Regions from separate parts of the Alteromonas sp. S015 genome, predicted to be linked through region 2. Evidence: predicted binding sites of a transcription regulator. Region 2 holds the regulator's gene; each other region holds the start of a gene.
What was found. The regulator LexA, encoded in region 2, represses DNA repair genes until DNA is damaged. The targets are predictions, from matches to a motif close to TACTGTATNNNNATACAGTA.

Region 1 (3,286 bases), on a different contig from region 2:
ACTGAATTAGTTTTTTGTTTTCGTAAACAACACGCCACAACACCCGGTAACACAGTGAAAATTTACTATCATCTGTATGACACAATGCGTATTTTATAAGCGTTAAGACTGGTTTAGGGATAGTATGGTTACGTTGTACCTTTTTTTTCTCAGCGTTTTCTCCCATGTCACCAAAAAGGTCTTCTTGTAAGGTATGTACGCTTTTCCAAATAATATCTTCAGGCGCTATGTGTTGAGATAAGCATTCGCGAGATGCTTCTCGCCATTCATCAAAACCAGGTACCGAAGTAATTGCAATAGATTTCATTTTAATACCGCTTTTACACTACTTTTAATACAACCTATGCGATTAGCACATTTACGCGCTGAATAACTCGAACTGTTTAGGCTCCTTAAACTGAAGTTCGAAATTATTGCTATCGAGTAAATGTATATCGGGGAAGTAATCTCCCACTTTGACAAATGGCTTTAACTTCTTGAGTGGAAGGCGCATCTTTGTGAGGTCAACCCAATTTAATTTTGTATTGCGTCTGATAGACAAGATTTTTTGTACCGTGCGCGCTCCAAGGCCGGGCACGCGCAATAGAAGCTGCTTATCCGCTGTATTGAGATCAATCGGAAATATGTGACGATTTCGCAAAGCCCATGAGAGCTTAGGGTCGTAGTCCATGTCTAACATGTCATCTTGCAAGATTTCATCCAAGCCGAAACCATAGAAACGCAAAAGCCAATCAGCCTGATAAAGACGGTGCTCCCTTAGTAATGGCGCAGGTTTAAGTGGCAAAACGTCTGAAGCATCAGGAATAGGGGAAAAAGCAGAATAGTAAACTCGGCGTAGCTTTTGTTGGCTATATAACTTAACGCTTGTTCCTAATATCGTTTTATCGTTCGAACCATCGGCTCCAATGATCATCTGCGTAGATTGGCCGCCTGGTGCAAAACGAGGAGGGCGTTTTCCCGAATATGTTTGATCAACTTTATGTTCTGCAATTTTGTCTTTTAGCACATTCATCGAGTCGTGAATATTGCTAAGATCTTTTTCAGGTGCATACCTGTTTAACGAAGACTGAGTTGGCATCTCTACGTTAATACTGAGCCTATCTGCATACAAGCCAGCTTCGGCTTGTAATTCTGATGACGCGTTCGGAATGGTTTTTAGGTGTATATATCCTTTAAACCCGTGGTCTAGCCTTAAGGATTTCGCAATACGAACCATGCTTTCCATGGTTATATCGGGAGAACCAACAATACCTGAGCTTAAAAACAAACCTTCAATGTAATTACGTTTATAAAAATTCAGGGTTAAATCTATCGTTTCCTTCACAGTAAACCGAGCACGTTGAACGTTGCTGGATACTCTATTGATGCAATAATGACAATCGTAAATACAATAGTTGGTCATCAGAATCTTTAACAAAGAAACGCATCGACCATCAGGTGTGAAGCTATGGCATATTCCCGAGCCACCGGTAAGAGAACCTATACCGCTTTTATCGGTTTTACCCGGTTGACGTTTTCCTGCTGAACCACTTGCGCATGAAGCGTCATATTTTGCTGCATCGGACAGGATTTCGAGTTTTTGTATCAGTCTATCATGCATCGCAGATGATAATTTCCTATAAGCAATCACAATCAAACAGCTCATTAGAACCCCCATTCTTTTTAAACGGAAGTAACAAACTACGTTAAAGCATGTATAAATATACAGTTGTAAGGGTGAAGTTGCAAAAGGGGGGGAGCGAAATTTTAATGTAAAAAAACTATAGAGAGAAAACACCGCGTCTTAGCATAAACACATAGAGGTTGCAGGCGGTGTTGTTCCGCTTATTATTTGGAGTCGTTGTTTAAATAGATCGAGAAGTATTGCGGTTTGAAAAGCTGAGCCTAAAGGTACATTATAAAAAGCTCTCTGGTTAGAAAAATGCAAAAGATAAAATTTTAAAACCCTATATATTTAGAGAGCTCCTCTCTTAAGCTAGTGTATTTCTCTTTATAAGGTTGCTTGAGTGTCATGTCGTCAATCAATTTGAACAATCGCTTACATTCGTTGACGAGTTTCATTTCTGATTTACCTTCCTTAATTGCAATTTGCAGAAGACATTGAAGCAAATTGAGTGCAACGCCCGTATTTACAGGGGCAAAACCTTGAGCTAGGGCAAACGAGGCTTTTGCTCGCTCGTAATCTTGATTTTGATAGTGCTGTATGCCTTCCCGGTTAAACTGTTGATAACTTGCTAAACTCTTTCGAGTGTTTAACGCCTGTGCATTGAGCATGTTTAAACTGTTTTGGTCGAGTTCCTCTTGTCTTGAGGTTAAAAGTTCACCTAACTGTAATGCATCATCAAATTCTCCTAACTTGTACATAACGTTTATGCTGTCAGGAATAAATGCAGTAGGAACCTCGGTGTACTTTTCGTTAAGAAGCGTTTGTGACGTAGTTAGGTGACGTTTAGCATCAATCAGTTTACCGTCAATAGCGCTAATTCTAGCATTCACGATTGTACCAAAAATATCTACGTCAAAATCTCGGTCTATTTTTTGAAGGTGCTCATCAAACTTTCCTCGTTGCAACGTAAGTAATGCTTCTTGTTGAAACTTATTGCGTTGCCGTTTATCGTCTGCAAACTCTGCAACGTCTAACAGGCTGCGAATAATACCGCACCAGTGCAAACTGGTTTGATGAACGGTTCGTTTAGATAAATCCCAAATCGCATGGCTTGAGTTGGCCGCGAGCACTAAATCACCGTTCTGTCTACCTATATCACAAGCTTTAAAATGCCTGGGTATAGAGTAGGGGGAGAGCTTAATTGCTTCTTTTATTGAATCTAAGGCTTCCTCGCCTGCCGACATGGCCTGATGAGCTTGTGCAAGAATATCGTGTGCATCAGCATTGAATCGGTTGCGCTTTAGTGTCCTTTTGGCAATTGATATCGCTTTTTCATGTTCCTTTAAAAGCAAGTAGGTTTTTCCAATTGCTATTTGTGCCCACAGCACCGGTTGTTTATCAATATAATCACTTAGCACATCTAACGCTTTATGTGGCTGCTCAATGCGCCAATAGAGTTCCACTAATAGCTGTTCACAGTGCCCTTTATAATGGGAAGGTGCGTCTAGTAACGCTTCAATATGATCGATAGCACTATTTAATTCACCCTGTTCAATAAAATTCAACGCTTTTTGAAGAAACTGTCGTTTTTGCCATGCGCGAACAATACGAGACTTCAGCTGTACTTGAGAAAAGGGTTTAATGAGAAAATCGTCTGGTCGGCGCTCAATACTGCCTAAA
Region 2 (3,286 bases):
GTTAATAAAACCGGGGTTCGCATCTTTTTTCACGGCAAAGTCAGGAACCCACCAAGAGTGGATAACGTCGTCAGAGGTAATAAGAAAACGTACTTTTTTACCTGTAGGAATGACTAATGGGCGGTCAACTTCCAGTAAGTAGTTGTCTGTTTTTTGGAATTTGTTCTCAATTTGCTCGCGTTGAGTGGCGAGCAAAGAATAAAACTCTACGTCGCTATCCATATACTTATAGTGCCATTTCCACTGAGAGCCCGTGACTAACACAGTCATGTCAGGCTCAGACGTATCTTCCATCGCGATAAGGGTGTTCGCTGCTGGCACAGCCATAAAGATAAGGATAAGAAAAGGAATAACGGTCCAAGCAATTTCTACTTTCACGTTCTCGTGAAAATTGGCTGGCTTCGCGCCGCGAGACTTTCTGTGCAAATACATTGAGGCGAACATAACCCCAAATACTACAACGGCGATGCCAACGCATATAAAGAACATCAGCATATGAAGATCGTAAACCTGCCCACTGATGTCAGTAGCACCGCGTCTTAAGTTAAGTGAAGAAGCTTCTTCACTGGCTTCTTGCGCGAAAAGCAAAGGAGAAATTAGCAAAAATGGTATACTCAAACACCATTTTGCGAAGACGGTCGTTAATTGTTTCACTCAGCACCTCCGTAATGGCTAGGCCAAAACGCTGATAAGTTTGCGCGATGTCCTACCAAATGGTTTGCGAACGATTGACCCACCACTTCAACTTGTAAAACAAATTTAGGGTCATTGTTATTATTTTGTTAATCTTTGTATAAGAATTGCGCAATAATGCCGTGCCGTCTAGTCTTTTCTGTTAAAAATTTAACGAAGCGTTCAATTTTTAATCATTTCATATGGCAGCCATACGTTACGTTTTGAATAGATGTGGAGTGAGACACATGTTGGGAATGGGTAAAATCAAACGCACATTTTGAACAACACGCTAGGAATTACGCGCACTCATTTGAATGTAAAATCAACGACTAACACGCTAGCAATAATTATTTTCAAACAAACCTTAAAATAATAAATGCGTATACAGTCGTTCATTCACAGCCAGAATAACCTTGATATGTCACGTAGTGTTTATTCTGTGTTTCAAGGTTAGAAAACTCAATAAGCGACCCTAACTTAATAAAACCGACAGAAATATAGGAACAAAAGGCATAAAAAAAGCGGCTAGTGTGCCGCTTTTCGTTGAAGTAGCTAAAACCTTACATCCAGTCTGCGTTTCTTATAACACCGACTGCTATACCTTCAATAGCAAAAGGCTCGTTGGCAAGGTCAACCCTTATAGGTGCAAATTCTTCGTTTTCGGCATGAAGTAATACTTCGCGACCGCGTTTCTCTAAACGCTTTACCGTAACGTCTTCGTCCACGCGCGCCACAACGACTTGGCCATTGTGCACATCTGTGGTCCGATGCACAGCAAGAAGATCACCATCTAAAATACCAATATCTTTCATACTCATGCCGTTAACACGCAGCAAGAAGTCAGCTTGAGGTTGGAACAGAGCAGGGTCAACCTTATAGTGCGACTCTACGTGCTCCTGTGCCAAAATTGGCTCACCCGCTGCTACACGTCCAATTAACGGCAGACCTTCTTCTTCTGGAATGTCGTTATCAAGGGGGATATTCAGTTTAATACCCCGTGAGGTACCCGGCAAAATTTCAATTACGCCTTTACGCGCCAATGCTTTCAAATGTTCTTCTGCAGCATTGGCAGAGCGAAAACCAAGCTGACGCGCAATTTCTGCGCGAGTAGGCGGCATTCCCGTTTCTTGCATGGTTGTTTTGATAAGTTCTAAAACTTCAGTTTGTCGAGCTGTGAGTGGGCGCATAAAAGACCTGTCTGTTCATACAGTTCCTGTAAGTATATACACCTAAAAACAAATAACAAGTAGTAAACCTTGAGAGAGAAGCGTTGGGTGGTTTTGACACGCTTTATTTTTGATTAGGAATGTAGCAAATTCGTAACACCATTATCACGAAACCGACATGCACAACGCTTAGCGTAATTTTGGGCTGATGTTAATTACCCTACAGGTAAACCTTAATTCATTAATTACAATGCAAAATTTATGATATTAACTAAAAAAATATTCCCAATATTTGTCGGCGCTCTATTGTTACCAGCGTGTGATGACGACTCGGTAGAAGTGGTCGAGGTAGAGAAGCAGGTGGTTGTCGAAAACACAGTAACCGTAGTTGAAACAGTTGAAGTGCCTGTAATTGTTCAGGTACCCGCAGGACAGGCCGCGAATTTACAGATAGGCGCGCGCCCCTCTTTTCTCGCAGAAGACATAGATGATGGAGAGCTGAAAAGTGCACTACAACAATGTAGTGAAGGCCCTTTTTATAGAACAGATTTTTCAATTGGGCACCGTGGTGCGTCGCTACAGTTCCCAGAGCACACAAAAGAAGCATATGAATCAGCGGCAAAACTTGGTGCTGGGATAGCAACCTTAAGCGCTCGTCACTCTAGAATAACTTGATTTCGACCATTCTTTTTCGCCGTATATAGCAGTTTATCGGCCTTGGAAAGCAATCCACTAAAGTCAACGTTCAAACTGTCCTCAGCAAAGACTGCTCCGATGCTTATCGTTACGGATATCGTGTCTGTTTTGTATTTTACTTCTGTTTTTTCAACAGCCTCTCGAAGTTTGTTAAAGCGTCTTTCTTCGTCTTTTTTGTTGTCGGAAATTGCCACTATCGCAAACTCTTCGCCCCCAAGACGAGAAACAATATCTGGCTCCACATAATATTCTTCTATGAGGTGGGCTACTGAAATTAATGCTTGGTCTCCTGCATCATGTCCATAAGTGTCATTAACTTCCTTAAAGTGGTCTATATCGATTACTGCTACGCTTACTCTATTACTTTGTGTAGAAAGCTGATGACATTTATCAACAAATGCTCGCCGATTAAACAGCCCCGTCAGCGAATCAGTCATGGCCAGCTTTCGCAACTTCTCTTCAGCTATTGCGCGTGCATCCTCTAGTTCTACTGCATAGAAAAGCCCCGCTAGTGCATCTAATAGAGGCTGTAAAAACTTTGCATCCTCAATGGTGTAGGGCTCAAATTTATTGGCTAAACCAATCATGCCCACCACTCTATCTTTGACCTTAATCGGCAGCCCTAAAAATCGACTAATGCGAGGATGGCCTTTCGGCACTCCTTTTGAGTTTGGATGACTCCCTGAAGTATTACTTATCGTAACTTCACCGGTTAAAATTGTGGTACCGAAAAGGTTATCAAAGCTATC
Region 3 (3,286 bases), on a different contig from region 2:
GCTTGTCACTGCCTAACTCACCAAGCTGTGCCGCTATTTTTTCCGCGAGGGGAGCAAATTGATCGTCGATGATCAGTACGCCGTCTTCGCCTGCCGAAACGCCGATGTTTCCACCAGCCCCCGTTAGCATGTGCACAGAGCCTTTTATCGCGGTCGCCTTAACTTCGACATCGGCAAATCTATCTTGTGCGCTAGCAGTGTTTAACGTTGAATATGCCAGCGGGCTCAAAGCGATGAACGCAGCCATAATGTGGGCGCTAAAACGAGGTGCAGTTTTCATTATTATTTCCTTGTAAGAAGCCTGTTTAAATAAGACCTCTTACACTATGACCTAATTTCACAATTAGATCATTTTTTCGTCATTAGGGATATCACCCACATAAGCAAAACGAGGGAGTGTTTCACCCTCTTTTTCCACTGACTCGACGAACATATCAAGAGGGCGCACCCATAACGCCTTTTCACCGTAACACGGGCGGTATACGACTAGCTTGCTTTCATCTTCTGAATGGGTGGCTATTTCGTAGACATCGTACAAATTACCTTTGTAGTGCTTGTATCGACCAGGGGTTTTAAGGTTTGTATCTTTCATGATGCCTCAGAGTTGACTATTGTTAACCTTCGTGTGCCCATTATACTTTGTGTCGACCGTGTAATGTAGACTTCGTATGTTAGCGACTTACTTTAGCTCTTTAGAATGCCTCGCTAATTTCAGAGCATACTTCAAAGGCAGTAGCCCGCCACCTACAAACACAATTATCCTCAAAGCCTCATTTTCAACAAATAATTGAGGGTTGAAGAAACAAGCAATCACTACAACGCTTGCTATAATAGTAAAGGTAATATCGCCCCAAAAAGAAATTTTTCTAATCTGCATTTTCCGTCCCTGTTTCTCGCTGTAACCTTTGCACCCTAAAAACCATATTAGAACACTAAAATCTAAAAGTTGTCTAATCACAACATTCGAGAATACATAATGCGCATACGACGCACTACTTACATTATAAAAAATGCTGGCGATTAGTAGCCTTCAAAAGGTAAAACCAGCTGTTGTGTAGATTGATCGGCGGCGAGCCCTATGTGCACACCTACAAGACGAATGCCACGCCCTGTTGCTCGCTCGAAAGCTTCCTGCATTAGTGTCCGAAAATACGCTTCATCAAGCGTGGCGCTGCGATGCTCGACGGTAGTCAGCTGAAAATCATTAAACTTAAGCTTTACGCCCTGCGTGCGAATACGCACTGGTTTACCCGTTCGCTTCTTGTGATTTTCCATTCGCTCTTGAAGCTTTTCAAATAAATGTGGCAAGAAGTTAATGCACTGCTCAAAGGTGTGGATGTCTTCGCTCAACGTACGCTCTACGCCGATGGACTTGCGTTCACGAGATACCGATAGTTCACGCTCATCGATGCCATGAGCCCGTTCCCACAGTACACTACCAAATTTGCCCAGCTCTTTTTGAATACGCTCAAAAGGATACTGGCGAACATCGTTACATGTATTTAGCCCCATGCGCTGAAGCTTTTGCATGGTAACTTTGCCTACACCCGGTATTTTCTTTAGCGGCATATCTCGCACAAACGCATCGAGCTTGTCAGGAGTGATAACACAAATACCGTCAGGCTTGTTTTCATCGCTTGCTACTTTTGCCACAAACTTACAAGGCGCCACCCCTGCTGAGGCGGTCAGGCCGAGTTCATTTTTAATACGCTCGCGTATTTCTTCGGCAATTAAGGTCGCGCTGCCGCCACAAAACTCACTGTTGGTCACATCTAGGTAGGCTTCATCTAATGATAAAGGCTCGATAAGGTCGGTATAATCTGCAAAAATCTTTCGTATTTTTTGGGACTCGCCGGCGTACACATCCATGCGTCCTTTCACTAGCGTAAGATTTGGACATAGCTTTAAGGCATAGGCTGTTGCCATCGCTGAGCGCACACCAAATTTACGGGCGGGATAGTTACAGGTAGAAATCACGCCACGACGGTCGGCACTGCCGCCAATGGCAATGGGAATATCGCGCAAGGCTGGGTTGTCGCGCATTTCAACTGCGGCGTAAAAACAATCCATGTCGACGTGGATAATTTTTCGCATTACCTGCCTTTGTTCTTAACGTGCTCACACGAAACTGTACAAAAAGACAGTATATTATCAATAGCGTTTAATTACACTATCTTGTTTGGGATTATTAACAAGATTGCTTCCTTGTTCCCTTTCTCTACATAGTGCAAATTTTAACAGAAGCATCTTTCGGCAGGTCACTTTCCCTCAGAACGTTACTGCTACTAAAGTTGTCGACAGAGAGCGGTTCCACCGACAGAGGTGTGTCACCGCTCAATCATGAAAACGCACTAGAGAAATGTGAAAACTAACCTGAGCTGTGTTGCTTAATCAACCCGACCTAACCAATACATTGCCCGTGCCGTCGCCATCATCACTTCAAGACTTCCTTCAGCAGATTTTCTCGCGTGTAGAGAGTGACTGCGAGCCGAACCAATCAACGATGGGCTTTTCCAGATCGGGATGCCTTCGACCGTCATTTCACTCAGTTGTGAAGTACCGTAATTTGCCCAGTAATCTTCATCATTCGCGGAAGTTACAAGAAGTGTCTGCTCAGTAGCCGTCACTGGATTTGCAACCATATCCACAATAGCCATATTTATCGTAGCGTCTGATATTTTGGTCAAACTAGTGTCAGTAACCTCAAACATAATTAGGGATTGATTCTGATTGTTGTAACAGGCTAGCTCTGCGGCAGCGTCATTATCAGCATTTACAAAGGTAAGACGTGCGCAAGCAATATCAGTGCTTGCCAAAATTGAAAACCCTGATGTTGTTGGCTTAAGCAATTGAGTGATGTCATTACCTTGAGAAAGCGCCACATACACATTGCCATTCATCGCGACAATATCAAAATCATGAAAGTATTCAGGCATAGTGTACGTAGCCAACATAACTTGATTGTTCACGTCGACCGCTTTTAACGTTCGACCATCAACATACACTGCATCATCGAAACCGTCGTTATTAAAGTCGAATGATTTAATAACTGAGACATCGTTCGAATAACTCCCTGTAATCTCATATTGAATAGAGAAATCATTCAACTGCATTGCAGCGAATGCGCCATCATAGGTTTGCGCACTAGGTAGAAATAAATCACCGGCACCGTCATTGTTGTAATCAGTAGTTACCGCAATACGCGAGCCATCCCAGTTAGAAGAAATCTCTTCACTCGTGATGTAATTTCCCGTGTTCTCCATTAGTAAAACTTTAGAGCCGTCAT

Region 1: a site for LexA is predicted at 1,691-1,710, ahead of V7R42_RS12660 (putative DNA modification/repair radical SAM protein). Genes of this name have one in related genera too.
Region 3: a site for LexA is predicted at 2,127-2,146, ahead of dinB (DNA polymerase IV). Genes of this name have one in related genera too.

The regions. Positions count from the first base shown of each region.
Region 1 is NZ_JAZETO010000006.1:118,748-122,033, forward strand. It holds gene V7R42_RS12655 (TIGR03915 family putative DNA repair protein) at 1-307, opposite strand, end outside; gene V7R42_RS12660 (putative DNA modification/repair radical SAM protein) at 359-1,600, opposite strand; gene V7R42_RS12665 (response regulator) at 1,939-3,286, opposite strand, start outside.
Region 2 is NZ_JAZETO010000003.1:141,890-145,175, reverse strand. It holds gene coxB (cytochrome c oxidase subunit II) at 1-654, opposite strand, end outside; gene lexA (transcriptional repressor LexA) at 1,236-1,862, opposite strand; gene V7R42_RS07060 (hypothetical protein) at 2,103-2,516, shown strand; gene V7R42_RS07055 (sensor domain-containing diguanylate cyclase) at 2,498-3,286, opposite strand, start outside.
Region 3 is NZ_JAZETO010000011.1:82,601-85,886, forward strand. It holds gene V7R42_RS18500 (MBL fold metallo-hydrolase) at 1-280, opposite strand, end outside; gene V7R42_RS18505 (DUF1653 domain-containing protein) at 344-592, opposite strand; gene V7R42_RS18510 (hypothetical protein) at 680-877, opposite strand; gene dinB (DNA polymerase IV) at 1,021-2,094, opposite strand; gene V7R42_RS18520 (FG-GAP repeat domain-containing protein) at 2,388-3,286, opposite strand, start outside.